Linked DNA regions of Geomonas sp. RF6. The protein of the gene in region 2 interacts with the protein of the main gene of each other region in a pairwise test. Links are inferred from orthologs where the notes say so. Each region holds a gene or a part of one and is shown on either strand. Other genes may lie near its edges. The genes, in order: LPW11_RS01595, rlmB and tsaE.

Region 1 (2,975 bases), 4.5 Mb from region 2 along the record:
AACGGGAAGGAGGCATACCAGGAGATCTGCAAGATGCGCGGCGACGTGAAGGCGATCTTCACCAGTGGCTATACCGACGACCTCATCGACAGGAAAGGGCTGATGGAGCAGGGGCTGCGTTTCATCCCCAAGCCTGTTTCACCTGCCCGGCTCCTGGCGGAATTGCGCCAGATGCTCGATTGACCGGAAGAGGGGCGGACGCTATACTCTCGCGCTACTGGAACCGTTCCACGGCAACCGGTGCGGGAGCGCACCCCGGCCCGGGCCGTGTGGAGATAAGTAAAGCCGCAGCAGAGGAATCAGCAGGGAGTTCAGCTTGATATTCGGCACTGGTGTTGACATCGTTGAGATCGCTCGCTTCGAGCGCTTTGTGAAAGAAGGGAACGATCCGCTCTTCCAGCGGCTCTTTACCGCCGGCGAACTCGCCTACTGCTCCGGAAAGAAGCACTCGGCCCAGCACTACGCCCTGCGCTTCGCCGCCAAGGAGGCGTTTTTGAAGGCGCTGGGGACAGGGCTCAGGGCGGGGCTTTCCTGGCAGGACATGGAGGTCGTGCACGACTCCATGGGGAAGCCATCTCTTTCGTTGCGGGGACGGGCACTGGAACTCTTCCGGGAGGCGGGGGGCGTCTCCTGTTTCCTCTCACTCTCCCACGATGCCGGGTGCGCCGTGGCCATGGTGATACTGGAGCGCTAGATGAAGGTGGTGACGGGCGAGACGATGCAGGGGATCGACCGCAAGGCGATCCACGAGGTGGGGATCCCGGGCAGTACCCTCATGGAGGGCGCCGGCAGCGCCTGCGCCGACGCCATCATGCAGCACTACGGCCGCGGGAGCCGCAAGAGGGTGCTCATCGTCGCCGGGAAGGGGAACAACGGCGGCGACGGCTATGTGGTTGCGCGCCTCCTCCGGAAGGGGGGGTGGGAGGCGCAGGTCCTCGTTCTTGCCACCGCTGAAGCGATTACCGGCGATGCCGCGGCAAACCTCGCTCTCCTGGAAGGGCGCGACGTCATCTTTGCTCCCGAAGGCGCCGGTTCTTATCGGGGACTCTTCGACCGCGCCACACTCCTCGTCGATGCGCTCCTCGGAACCGGAGTCAAAAGCGAGGTAGCCGGCGTCTACGCCGAAGCGATCGCCATGATGAACGAGGCGAAGGTCCCGGTGGTCTCCGTGGACATACCTTCCGGGGTCGACGCCGCCACCGGAAGGATTCTCGGCACCGCGGTCCGCGCCGACCTTACCGTCACCTTCGCCCTGCCAAAGCTCGGAAACATCCTGCACCCCGGGGCTGAACTGTGCGGTGCGCTGCATGTCGCGGATATCGGGATTCCGGAAGAGCTTCTGGAAGAGGCGCCGGGGGTGGAACTGGTCGACTTCGACTCTGCCGCGCGTCTCGTGCGGCCGCGCACGCCGCTCGCCCACAAGGGGAGCTGCGGGCACGTCCTCATCATCGCCGGATCCACCGGAAAGACGGGAGCCGCGGCCATGGCGGCAAATGCCGCCGTGAGGACCGGCTCCGGCCTGGTCACGCTGGCGATCCCGGCCTCGCTGAATCCGGTTCTGGAGGCAAAGACGACGGAGGCGATGACGGTGCCGGTAGATGACCGCGGCCGCGGCTTTCTGCCGGCCGGTGCACTTCCCACTCTCCTCCGGTTTGCGGAGGGGAGGGATGCGGTGGCAGTCGGTCCCGGGATCGGAGCGGCACGTTCCACCTTCTACCTGGTGCATACCCTCGTCGAGGCTCTCCCCCTTCCGCTCGTTCTCGATGCCGACGCCCTCAATGCACTGGCCCTTGCCCCTGAGCTTCTTTTGAAGAGACGGGGGGCAGTCACGGTCCTTACCCCTCATCCGGGAGAGATGGCGCGCCTGATCCGCGGCACCATCGCAGACGTGGAGCGGGACCGCCTTGGCGTGGCCCGGGACTTTGCCGTCCGCTACGGCGTGCACCTCGTCCTTAAGGGGTCGGGGAGCGTCGTCGCCGCCCCCGACGGCTCCGTGTCGATAAACGGCAGCGGCAATGCGGGGATGGCCTCGGGGGGGATGGGTGATGTCCTCACCGGCCTCCTCGTTTCTTTGCTCGGCCAGGGATATCCCCCCTTCCAGGCTTGCCAGCTCGGGGTCTTCCTGCACGGCTATGCGGCAGACCTCATCGCGCGTGAGAGGGGGATGGCGGGGATGAAGGCGACGGAGGTGCAGGAGTCTCTCCCCGCGGCGCTCGGGCATCTGGCACAGGCGGGAGCGTTAAAGCTCTCGAAGTAGTATCATGAAGAAGGAGCTGCGCCTGTGCGGACATCCGGCGGGCGCGGCCTGACATTGCCGCGGCTTCGAGCCGCGGCATTAGAAACGGAGAGGACCTATGCTGAAAGCAAAGGATGTTATGACCAGGGACGTCGTCACCGTGACGCAGCAGACCTCGGTGCGGGAGCTGGCTGCTCTTCTCGACGAGCGCCGCATCGGCGCTGCCCCCGTCGTCGATGAAGCCGGCAATCTGATTGGCATCGTCTCGGAATCCGATCTGGTGGAGCAGGACAAGAGCCTGCACATTCCCACCGTGGTCTCCATTTTCGACTGGGTCATCTACCTCGAGAGCGGCAAGCGCTTCGAAAAGGAGCTGCAGAAGATGACCGGTGGGACTGTCGGCGACATCTTCACCCCCGAGGTGCATACCGTCGGCCCGGAGACCCCCCTTAGCCAGGTGGCCGATCTCATGACTGACGAGCGGGTGCATCTCGTTCCGGTCGTGGAGGGGGCTCAGCTCTTAGGCGTCATTGCACGCATCGACCTCATCAGGACGATGCGCTCGTGAGGGATGCGGTAACGATAGCGACGCGGGCACCTCTGGAGACGGAGCAACTCGGGCGGAGGGTCGGTCGCCTCCTCGCCCCCGGGGATTTCCTTGCCCTTACCGGCGAGCTGGGGGCGGGGAAGACCCGCTTTGCCAAGGGGGTCGCGGAGGGGCTCGGCGTTGCCGAGGACA
Region 2 (5,720 bases):
ATCCCCACCGTGAAGGAGACCCCCTCCGATGCAGAGGTGATCTCCCATCAGCTGATGCTGCGTGCCGGCATGATCCGCAAGCTCGCAGCCGGCATCTACAATTACCTCCCCCTGGGGCTTCGTTCCATCCGCAAGGTCGAGGCGATCGTCCGTGAGGAGATGAACCGGGCCGGCGCCATCGAGCTCCTGATGCCCGCGGTGCAGCCGGCTGAGCTCTGGAAGGAGTCGGGGCGCTGGGAATTCTACGGCAAGGAGCTGCTGCGCTTCCACGATCGCAAGGACGCGGAGTTCTGCATGGGCCCCACCCATGAGGAAGTCATCACCGACCTCGTGCGTAAAGAGATCCGCTCCTACCGCCAGATGCCGATCAACCTGTACCAGATACAGGGCAAATTCCGCGACGAGATCCGCCCGCGCTTCGGCCTTATGCGCGGCCGCGAGTTCATCATGAAGGACGCCTACTCCTTTGATGTGAACGAGGCGGGTGCCGACGTTTCCTACGCGAAGATGTACAAGGCGTACCGCCGCATATTCGAGCGCTGCGGGCTCCGGTTCCGCGCGGTGGAGGCAGACACCGGCTCCATCGGCGGCACCTCCTCCCACGAATTCATGGTCCTTGCCGACTCCGGTGAGGACGCCATCGTCTCCTGCTCCGCCTGCGAGTACGCGGCAAACATGGAGAAGGCCGAGTCCCGCAGGGCAGCCGCCGTCGAGCACGCCGACCCGCGCCCGCTGGAGCGCGTCGCCACCCCGGGAAAGAAGAGCATCGAAGAAGTCTCCGATTTCCTCGACGTCGATCCCTCCAAGGTGGTGAAGACCCTGGTGCTCCTGGCGGACAACGAGCCGGTCGTGGCGCTGCTGCGCGGCGATTTCGACCTCAACGAGATCAAGCTGAAGCATGTTCTTGGCTGCAACGAGATCGAGATGGCCAACGACGAAGTGGTGCAGAACGTAACCGGCGCGCCGACCGGCTATGCCGGCCCCATCGGCCTCAAGGTGCGCATCGTCGCCGACCTTTCCGTCCAGGGGATGCACAACTTCGTGGTCGGAGCAAACGAAGCCGACATGCACCTGAAGAACGTGAACCTGGACCGCGACTTCAAGGTCGCCACCTTTGCCGACATCCGCAACGTCGTCCTCGGCGACCCGTGCCCGCGCTGCGAGAGCGGCACGCTGGAGATCTGGCGCGGCATCGAAGTCGGCCACGTCTTCAAGCTCGGCACCAAGTACTCCGAAGCGCTGAAGGCCACCTTCCTCGACGCCGACGGCAAGGAGCAGGTGATCTACATGGGTTGCTACGGCATCGGCGTCGGCCGTACCGTCGCCGCCTGCATCGAGCAGAACCACGACGAAAACGGCATCATCTTCCCGATCCCCATCGCCCCGTTCCACTGCATCGTCTCCGTCATCGGCGCGAAGGACGAAGCCGTGAAGGAAGCCGCCGAGAAGATCTACGAAGAGCTGCAGCAGGCAGGCGTGGAAGTCCTCCTCGACGACCGCGACGAGCGCCCCGGCTTCAAGTTCAAGGACGCAGACCTTATCGGCATCCCTTTGCGCATAGTGGTAGGTGCGAAGGCTTTGGCAAACGGCAACGTCGAGCTCAAGGAGAGAAGGGGAGGGGAAGTCGAAATCCTCCCGGTCGCCGATGCTGTGGAGAAGGTGAAGAAAGCCGTCGAGGAAGCACTGAAGGCGTAAAGCAACAGTGTCGCAGCCGAAGCTGCAAAGACAGCGAGGATAGCAAAGGCAGATCCTCTTTAGCCAACACCCCCTCCCTCACGTCCCCTCCCTTTCAAGGGGAGGGACAGGGTGGGGATGGGGTTCCTTTTCCTCCGTCATGTACGGTGGAGGAAGAGGAAAAAGGAAACCGCATCAAATGACCAAAGAACAAGCCATAGAGAAAATCATCTTCGCGATGGACGTAAAGAGCGCCCACGAGCTGGAGCGCTGGGGGGAGTTGCTGGCATCGCACGTCGGCATGTTCAAGATCGGCAAGCAGCTCTTCACCTCCATGGGGCCTGCCGCAGTTGAACTGATCCAGAAGCGTGGCGGCCAGATCTTTCTCGATCTCAAATATCACGACATTCCCAACACCGTCGCCATGGCCACCCTCGAAGCCGCACGCCTCGGCGTCAAGCTCTGCGACCTCCACGCAATGGGCGGCTACGAGATGATGTCGAAGACGATGGAAGCGCTCGACAAGGAGTTCAGCGGCGAGGACCGTCCTAAGGTCCTTGCGATCACCGTCCTTACCTCCTCCAACGAGGAGACGCTGCGCGGGATCGGCGTAGAGCTGTCCGTGCCGGAAATGGTGGTGAAGCTTGCAAAGCTCGCCAAGAGCGCCGGCGTCGACGGTGTAGTCGCTTCCCCGCACGAAGTAGAGCTGATCCGTGAAGCCTGCGGCAAAGACTTCCTGATCGTCACCCCAGGCGTCCGTCCGAGCTTTTCATCCACCGACGACCAGAAGCGCATAATGACACCTGGCGAAGCGGTGAAAAAGGGCGCCGACTATCTGGTGATCGGTCGCCCGATAGCGGCAGCCGAAAACCCGGTGAAAGCCGCGGAGATGATCGTTGCGGAGATTTTGGGAAACCAGTAGCAAACAGAGCAGAGTATAGGGAAGGCGCAGCCCTTTAGCCGCGATACCTTCCCCAACGTCCCCTCTCCTTCAAGGAGAGGGACAGGGTGAGGATGGGTGTCCTCAGTCAGCATTGAACAGTGATCCACCACGTCCCACCAAAACAGAGGCCCCAGAGCATGTCGAAGCAAGAAGAAATAATCTACGGCCTCAATCCCGTAATAGAAGCGATGCGCGGCACCCGCCAGGTATATGAGCTGTATGTAGCGGGCACCAGCGCCGACAAGCGCATGGAGCGCCTGCTGAAACTGGCGGCCGAGCGCAAGGTCCCCGTGCGACAGCGGGACAAGCAGGATCTCAGCCGCCTGTGCGGCACCGACCACCACCAGGGCATTGCTCTCAAGGTCGAGCCATACCACTACGTCGACTTCGAAGACCTGATCGAAAAGGCGAAGAGCGAGCCCGACCCGCTGATCCTTCTTCTCGACAGCGTGCAGGACCCGCACAATCTCGGCGCCCTGATCCGCAGCGCCGCCTGCGCAGGGGCTCACGGAGTAGTGATACCGAAAGACCGCGCCGCAGGCGTCACAGCTGCAGTCGACAAAGCCTCTGCCGGCGCCACCGAGACGATAGCAGTAGCGCAGGTGACCAATCTCTCGCAGGCGCTCGAAGCGCTGAAGGCTGCCGGCTTCTGGATCTACGGAGCCGACGGCTCCGCCAGGGGAACCATCTATCAGCAGAATCTTTCTGGCCCAGTAGCGCTGGTAATAGGCGGAGAAGGTGGAGGGATAAGACCTCTCGTGCGCAAAGGGTGTGACGAGATAGTGAGCATCCCGATGCAGGGAGGGGTGAACTCGCTAAATGCTTCCGTAGCCGGAGGAATAATGCTTTTCGAGGTAGTGCGCCAGCGGCTGAGCAGCAAGAAGTGAAAAACAGTAATGTTTTCCTTGACTAAGGGAACGGTATTTAGTATAAAGGTTGAGTTCGAACGATGACGCGGGGTGGAGCAGTCTGGTAGCTCGTCGGGCTCATAACCCGAAGGTCAGAGGTTCAAATCCTCTCCCCGCAACCAAACAAAATCAAAGGGATCAGCCAATAAAGGTTGATCCCTTTTTTGCGTTCTGTGCACCATCTTATGCACCTTCGTTTGGATCCACACATTGCCGTTACGTCGCTTGTCTGTCCGATGTCCAAGTGCGACCCCACGGATCTTGTTTCATCCCAGTTGTTGGTGATTCAGGCAATTGTGGCACAAGTTGTTTATTTCTCAGCGATGTCTTTTGCGAAAGGTCTGCCACATAAACAGACTGCGACCAATGCTGCTCCCAATGGGGAGGAAGTCGTCCGACAAAAGAAAAGTCGTTCATGACCTCGCTGAGCCGGTAGTAAGCAAGCGAAATTGCAACTATCGCTGATAGTCCTGCCCACCCACAGTAAACCCACATCAGCGTCCATGCGGCAATGACGAGCCCGCCTGCCTGGTAAATTCGTGTGAGTAATATGTTTCTTTGTGGTAGCGCCAGACTCGACCATTGACGCAAAAGAAAGAGCCAAGCTGCCACTACTGCACCAAGAGCAAGAGATTTCGACTGGAACGAGGCCGCTGCAGTACCAATCAACGTCAGGATTCCGTAGTACATCGGTATATTGAGTGCCTTAAGTAGAATCATCCCACCAAGCCGAATCTGAGAAGAAATCCTGTACTCACCAGGAGCCGTATCGTCATCCCACATGAAGACATACTTTGAACGATCAGGCGCGTACGAATGACTGAGCATAGCTTTATTGCAGTCCGGGTCCTTAACATCTGCCGAGTACCAAATCAGGCGGAAGGCATCCGGGGCGTCCAGAACAACGCAGGCGATTGCAAGATTAGCCGTGATTGCGCACTGAATGGAGGATGAGACGAAAGGGAACCAACGCATCCCGTAGGACGCATGTGGACCATCACCGTGTGGTGATTCTACGGAGAGTTGCTTGATGCATCCGAGTGAATGGAACACGATCCTGTAACTGCCATCCTTCTGCACGGAGTTCATTCTGCTGCCAACATAGTCACTGCACACTCCAACGGCTACATGGACGATTTTGCAGTTGAAGCACACAGTGAACGGCTTCGAGGACACAAGAGTGATCTCGACCAACGAATCAGAATAGATAGAGTCGAAACGGAACGTCGCAAGAATCTTATCTCCTGGAGGGGGACCAAGATTCTCTACAACGGGCATTATGGGCGCGGAAGCCTCGTCCTCATCTATTTCAGAGGGAAAAGTTGGCATCGACATCATCTAACTCCTGTAACTTTAAATCTGTTGTCGCTGTCTCGCAGCAAAGGAGGGCTGGAAGACGGGTGTATAGGTGCCTATGCTGCCACGGCAGGTATCTCCGGCATGACCGGAAAAGCGCAAGACACTCCTAAAGCCGTTTTCTGAACTTTTTCAATGGCGCTTCCGGTATTTATTGGGGTAATTCTGCACTAACATCTCACGAGAACCTCGTTTTTCACCGGTTGCGGCAATGTTTCGGTAGTGAATTCGATCCCAGGTTTGGGTTACGGCGGATGCTAACAAGGCACCAAATGCCACAAGGGCATAAAAGACAACCTTATGCTCATCAGACACACAGAATAAGCGTGCGTATCACTCTCCGTATTTGTAGGCTTTTGAAGCAGCATCATGTTGCTCGCATATCGATATCAGTTCACGTACAGTAAAATCATTGAACAAAGCCGGAAGAAAATGCAGTTGCGCATACCTCGAATGAATAGGTAGAAAATCACTTAAAGTTGATGCTCCCCCGGTACGAATAAGTAGGTCAATTCTTTCGGCTGCCAGTGATTCCACTATGGATGAAATCTCCCTTTTCCCGGCCAAAAGTGCGCGTAGATGATTTTCAAAAGAGTAGCCTATGTATAGGTGGACGGTGGTTGCATCGCCCTCGGGATGTTGGACGTAGCGGAGCCTTTCCATTATTTCTGCAATGCGTGCGTGAGCATCCCTCATAGCCTCTATGTCGCCATAAACAGCTATTGGGATTTCTCTGGCAACAAGGTTGTCGATGAATTCACATTCAGCATCCAGACAGGCGTCAATTTCGTCCCGAATCCTCTTGAGGTTGTAGAGACTGAACATGTACACATGAATGT
Region 3 (5,720 bases), 4.5 Mb from region 2 along the record:
CACCTTCTACCTGGTGCATACCCTCGTCGAGGCTCTCCCCCTTCCGCTCGTTCTCGATGCCGACGCCCTCAATGCACTGGCCCTTGCCCCTGAGCTTCTTTTGAAGAGACGGGGGGCAGTCACGGTCCTTACCCCTCATCCGGGAGAGATGGCGCGCCTGATCCGCGGCACCATCGCAGACGTGGAGCGGGACCGCCTTGGCGTGGCCCGGGACTTTGCCGTCCGCTACGGCGTGCACCTCGTCCTTAAGGGGTCGGGGAGCGTCGTCGCCGCCCCCGACGGCTCCGTGTCGATAAACGGCAGCGGCAATGCGGGGATGGCCTCGGGGGGGATGGGTGATGTCCTCACCGGCCTCCTCGTTTCTTTGCTCGGCCAGGGATATCCCCCCTTCCAGGCTTGCCAGCTCGGGGTCTTCCTGCACGGCTATGCGGCAGACCTCATCGCGCGTGAGAGGGGGATGGCGGGGATGAAGGCGACGGAGGTGCAGGAGTCTCTCCCCGCGGCGCTCGGGCATCTGGCACAGGCGGGAGCGTTAAAGCTCTCGAAGTAGTATCATGAAGAAGGAGCTGCGCCTGTGCGGACATCCGGCGGGCGCGGCCTGACATTGCCGCGGCTTCGAGCCGCGGCATTAGAAACGGAGAGGACCTATGCTGAAAGCAAAGGATGTTATGACCAGGGACGTCGTCACCGTGACGCAGCAGACCTCGGTGCGGGAGCTGGCTGCTCTTCTCGACGAGCGCCGCATCGGCGCTGCCCCCGTCGTCGATGAAGCCGGCAATCTGATTGGCATCGTCTCGGAATCCGATCTGGTGGAGCAGGACAAGAGCCTGCACATTCCCACCGTGGTCTCCATTTTCGACTGGGTCATCTACCTCGAGAGCGGCAAGCGCTTCGAAAAGGAGCTGCAGAAGATGACCGGTGGGACTGTCGGCGACATCTTCACCCCCGAGGTGCATACCGTCGGCCCGGAGACCCCCCTTAGCCAGGTGGCCGATCTCATGACTGACGAGCGGGTGCATCTCGTTCCGGTCGTGGAGGGGGCTCAGCTCTTAGGCGTCATTGCACGCATCGACCTCATCAGGACGATGCGCTCGTGAGGGATGCGGTAACGATAGCGACGCGGGCACCTCTGGAGACGGAGCAACTCGGGCGGAGGGTCGGTCGCCTCCTCGCCCCCGGGGATTTCCTTGCCCTTACCGGCGAGCTGGGGGCGGGGAAGACCCGCTTTGCCAAGGGGGTCGCGGAGGGGCTCGGCGTTGCCGAGGACACTCCCGTCACCAGTCCCACCTATACCATCCTCAATATCTACGAAGGGCGCATTCCCCTTTATCACTTTGACCTGTACCGTTTGCGCGGCGCTGAGGAAGTGGAGGAGCTCGGCTTCGAGGAGTACTTCTACGGCAGGGGAGTGAGCCTCGTCGAGTGGGCGGAGCGTCTGGAGGGGGAGCTTCCGGCGGATCTTCTCACCGTGACCTGCCGCCATCTTGGCGACGAGGAGCGCGAATTCACCTTTGCTGCCTCGGGCGTTCGCTCAGGCTCCCTTCTGGCCGAACTTGAAGCAGCACTGCAGGAGATATAGCCGCTACCTCGTTTGCTGAGGCCTCCGTGTCCTTGTAGGCCGGAATAAGCGCAGCGTTTCCGGCAGCCGTTTCAACCTGAGACTGCTGTGTGCCGGGAACGCCTTCGGCTTATCCCGGCCTACATTTTAGTGCAAAGGGTGTCCCGCGCAGACTGTATTTAGGCGGGAATCACGCAAGCCCTTAAGGGTGCTATTCCTATCTCGTGTTTAAAGCCATGAAACTGCTGTTTACCCGGAACCCCTTCGGCCGACTAGTGACCTACATGTTATTGATGTGAATGAGATCTCGCGGTTGAAAAAAGTGCTTTACCCATTGGATTAATCTTGGTAATAACAGTGTTCCGCGCGCGGCGGCTTCGGCTGCCGTTCGATATTCAGGACAAGGAGGACGGACATGGCCTTAGTGGTCCAAAAATACGGCGGTACCTCGATGGGGTCCGTCGAGAGGATACGCAACGTCGCCAGGAGGGTCGCAAAGACCTATGACGCCGGAAACGATATGGTGGTAGTGGTTTCCGCCATGTCCGGCGAGACGAACAAGCTGGTGGCGCTGGCAAACGAGATGAGCGAGTTCCCGGACAGCCGCGAGTACGACGTGCTGGTGGCGGCGGGGGAACAGGTCTCCATCTCTCTCCTCGCCATGTGCCTGAAATCGATGGGTTACGACGCAAAATCGTACCTGGGGTTCCAGGTGCCGATCGTCACCGACAACTCCTACAGCAAGGCGCGCATCGAGGAGATCCCCGACACGAAGATGCGGCAGGACCTGGACAAGGGGACGATCCTCATCGTCGCCGGATTCCAGGGGGTCGACGACAGTGGCAACATCACCACCCTCGGGCGCGGCGGTTCCGATACCTCGGCGGTGGCGCTCGCTGCTGCGCTGAAGGCGGATGTATGCGAGATCTACACGGACGTGGACGGGGTCTACACCACCGACCCGAACATGGTGAAGGACGCCAGGAAGATCGAGCGTATCACCTACGAGGAGATGCTGGAGCTCGCCAGCGTCGGCGCGAAGGTGTTGCAGATCCGTTCCGTCGAATTCGCCATGAAATACAACGTGGACGTGCATGTGCGTTCGAGCTTCAACGACAATTTGGGAACCATGGTTACCAAGGAGGATAAAGATATGGAAGCAGTGCTCGTCTCGGGCATCGCCTATGCCAAGGATGAAGTAAAGATTGCGGTCATGCAGGTGCCGGACAAGCCCGGGATCGCGGCTCAGATTCTCACCCCCCTCTCCGAAGCGAACATTTCCGTGGACATGATCGTGCAGAACGTGAGCGAGGCGGGTTCCACCGACTTTACCTTCACGGTCACCAAGGGGGACTTCAAGAAGGCTCTCGCCATCACGAAGGAGACGGCGCAGGCGATCCAGGCGAAGGAAGTCCTCACCGACGAGAACGTCGCCAAGATCTCCATCGTCGGCCTCGGCATGAGGAGCCACGCAGGGGTGGCCTCCACCATGTTCAAGACCCTCGCCGCCGAGGGGATCAACATCCAGATGATCTCCACCTCCGAGATCAAGATCTCCGTCGTTATCGACGAAAAGTACACCGAGCTCGCCGTGCGCGTACTGCACGACGTCTTCGGGCTGGCGGGGAAAGAGTAACGTCCTTTCGCCCACCTCGTGGGAGCGTGCTGCTCCGGCCCAAGGGGTGAGGAAGGAAGTGCTGTAAAGACGCCGTTTAAAGGTGGGTAAGATGAGCCTTGTAAAACTGTACGATACGACGCTCCGCGACGGAACTCAGGCGGAGGACATCTCCTTTCTGGTGGAGGACAAGATTCGCATCGCCCACAAGCTGGACGACTGCGGTATCCACTACATCGAGGGGGGGTGGCCCGGGAGCAACCCGAAGGATGTGACCTTCTTCAAGGAGATCAAGAAGGAGCGGCTCTCCCAGGCGAAGATTGCCGCCTTCGGCTCGACGAGGCGGGCGAAGATCACTCCGGACAAGGACCAGAACATCCGCACCCTGGTGCAGTCCGAGGCGGACGTGGTGACGATCTTTGGCAAGACCTGGGATTTCCATGTCCACGAGGCGCTGCGCATCTCCCTGGAGGAGAACCTCGAGCTGATTTACGACTCCCTCGTCTATCTGAAGGAGCGGATGCCGGAGGTCTTCTACGACGCCGAGCACTTCTTCGACGGTTACAAGGCAAATCCCGCGTACGCCATCAAGACGCTGGAGGCTGCAGCGCAGGCGGGCGCCGACTGCATCGTTCTTTGCGACACCAACGGGGGGACCCTCCCCTTCGAGGTCGCCCGCATCGTTTCGGAAGTGCGCCAGATCATCACCACTCCTCTCGGGATCCACGCCCACAACGACAGCGAGTGCGCCGTGGCGAACAGTATCGTGGCGGTGGAAAACGGCATCGTACAGGTTCAGGGGACAGCCAACGGCTTCGGGGAGCGCTGCGGCAACGCCAATCTCTGCTCCATCATTCCGGCGCTAAAGGTGAAGATGGGGAGAGACTGTCTCTCGGATCAGAACATGCGACGCCTGCGGGAGCTTTCCCGCTACGTCTACGAGCTCGCCAACCTCGCCCCCAACAAGCACCAGCCGTATGTCGGGGACTCCGCCTTCGCCCACAAGGGGGGAGTCCACGTATCGGCGATCCAGCGCCACGCTGAGACGTACGAGCACATGCGCCCCAATCTGGTAGGGAACACCACCCGCGTCCTCGTCTCCGATCTCTCCGGGAGGGCGAACATCCTTGCCAAGGCGAGCGAGTTCTCCATCAACCTGGACAGCAAGGACCCGGTGACACTGGAGATCCTGGAGAATATCAAGGAAATGGAGAATCGCGGCTACCAGTTCGAGGGGGCTGAAGCGACCTTCGAGCTCCTGATGCGCCGCGCCCTCGGCACGCACCGCAAGTTCTTCTCCGTGATCGGCTTCCGCGTCATCGACGAGAAGAGACACGAGGATGACCAGCCGACCTCCGAGGCGACGATCATGGTGAAAGTCGGCGGGAAGGTGGAGCACACCGCAGCGGAGGGGACCGGCCCGGTGAACGCGCTGGACAACGCCCTCAGGAAGGCGCTGGAGAAGTTCTACCCGAAGCTCAAGGAGGTAAAGCTCCTGGACTACAAGGTCCGCGTCCTCCCGGCAGGGCAGGGGACCGCCTCGGCCATCCGGGTCCTCATCGAGTCCGGTGACAAGGAAAGCCGCTGGGGGACGGTCGGTGTCTCCGCAAACGTCATCGAGGCTTCCTACCAGGCGCTGATCGACTCCGTGGAGTACAAGCTGCACAAGGAAGAGGAGGGAGGGGGAATTCGCTGATGCCCCGCGCCGGACGCCTCACAGTCTGCGTCCTCGCCCTCGTCGTCTCGCTTCCTGTCTTCTTCAAAGGCCGCGCTACCCGGACCCCTTCCGGAGGCGCGGCCTTTTTGCGTGCGGATCCACACCATGTGCTGGTGCGGCTCGCCGGAGATTTCCCGCACCCCGGGGTGTATAATTATCCTGTGGGTGTGACGGTGACGACCGTCACCAAAATGACGCTTACTCCCCCCTTCCCGTCTACCGCGAACGGGGTAAATGGTGAAAAGGTACTAACAAGCGGTGATATTTTGACGCTTTCCCGTCCTGCTGCGCAAGTAGGTGTCCTATCGTTGGAAAAGATGGCGGCAGCGGAGCGGATCCTCTTCGGCATCCCCCTCGATCCCGACGATATGGCCGCTTCCGACTGGGAAGCCCTGCCTGGGATCGGCCCCGCCCTCGCGCACCGCATCGTGCAGGACCGTCACAAAAATGGCGCTTTTCGCTCTCTGGAGGGGGTATCGCGCGTTCCTGGCATCGGAGAGGGGACGCTGTCGAAGATCAGGAGGTATTTCTAACGAGAGCCAACTTCGCATGGTGTCAAGCTTTACACCTCGCTTTCCACCCCCTTTCCAAATCATTTTTGCTGAAGCATTCCTTATTGGCACGCAACATGTAAACACTCCCTAGCAGACACGATCAATTCCTATCAATGCGGAGGTTGCTATTATGAATTGCCCTAAATGCAAAGGGAGAATGTTCTCGGAAAAATATTACGACTTCGTGCGGTCTTTCGACGCCTGGAAGTGCACCTGCTGCGGCGAGGTGCTGGATCCGACGATCCTGGCGAACAGGGCGAGGAACAACAATAACCT

The links.
Region 1: the proteins of rlmB (region 2) and LPW11_RS01595 interact in binary tests that used the Escherichia coli proteins (3 or more experiments, as listed by UniProt). The link is inferred for Geomonas sp. RF6 from one-to-one orthologs.
Region 3: the proteins of rlmB (region 2) and tsaE interact in binary tests that used the Escherichia coli proteins (3 or more experiments, as listed by UniProt). The link is inferred for Geomonas sp. RF6 from one-to-one orthologs.

The regions. Positions count from the first base shown.
Region 1 is NZ_CP087999.1:365,773-368,747, reverse strand. It holds LPW11_RS01595 (NAD(P)H-hydrate dehydratase), read left to right. Parts: upstream 1-694; coding sequence 695-2,257; downstream 2,258-2,975. Other genes in the region: tsaE (tRNA (adenosine(37)-N6)-threonylcarbamoyltransferase complex ATPase subunit type 1 TsaE), read left to right, coding at 2,801-2,975; LPW11_RS01590 (CBS domain-containing protein), read left to right, coding at 2,355-2,804; LPW11_RS01600 (holo-[acyl-carrier-protein] synthase), read left to right, coding at 317-694; LPW11_RS01605 (PAS domain S-box protein), read left to right, coding at 1-183. UniProt on the Escherichia coli protein: Bifunctional enzyme that catalyzes the epimerization of the S- and R-forms of NAD(P)HX and the dehydration of the S-form of NAD(P)HX at the expense of ADP, which is converted to AMP.
Region 2 is NZ_CP087999.1:4,840,441-4,846,160, reverse strand. Bases 1,794-4,629 are described here. They hold rlmB (23S rRNA (guanosine(2251)-2'-O)-methyltransferase RlmB), read left to right. Parts: upstream 1,794-2,754; coding sequence 2,755-3,504; downstream 3,505-4,629. Other genes in these bases: LPW11_RS20570 (hypothetical protein), read right to left, coding at 3,742-4,629; pyrF (orotidine-5'-phosphate decarboxylase), read left to right, coding at 1,874-2,596. In the rest of the region: LPW11_RS20590 (proline--tRNA ligase), read left to right, coding at 1-1,695; more of LPW11_RS20570, read right to left, coding at 4,630-4,860; LPW11_RS20565 (undecaprenyl diphosphate synthase family protein), read right to left, coding at 5,215-5,720. UniProt on the Escherichia coli protein: Specifically methylates the ribose of guanosine 2251 in 23S rRNA.
Region 3 is NZ_CP087999.1:361,321-367,040, reverse strand. The notes cover bases 1-2,836. They hold tsaE (tRNA (adenosine(37)-N6)-threonylcarbamoyltransferase complex ATPase subunit type 1 TsaE), read left to right. Parts: upstream 1-1,093; coding sequence 1,094-1,579; downstream 1,580-2,836. Other genes in these bases: LPW11_RS01580 (aspartate kinase), read left to right, coding at 1,974-2,836; LPW11_RS01590 (CBS domain-containing protein), read left to right, coding at 648-1,097; LPW11_RS01595 (NAD(P)H-hydrate dehydratase), read left to right, coding at 1-550. Also shown: more of LPW11_RS01580, read left to right, coding at 2,837-3,194; cimA (citramalate synthase), read left to right, coding at 3,286-4,869; LPW11_RS01570 (ComEA family DNA-binding protein), read left to right, coding at 5,208-5,423; LPW11_RS22350 (hypothetical protein), read left to right, coding at 5,602-5,720. UniProt on the Escherichia coli protein: Required for the formation of a threonylcarbamoyl group on adenosine at position 37 (t(6)A37) in tRNAs that read codons beginning with adenine.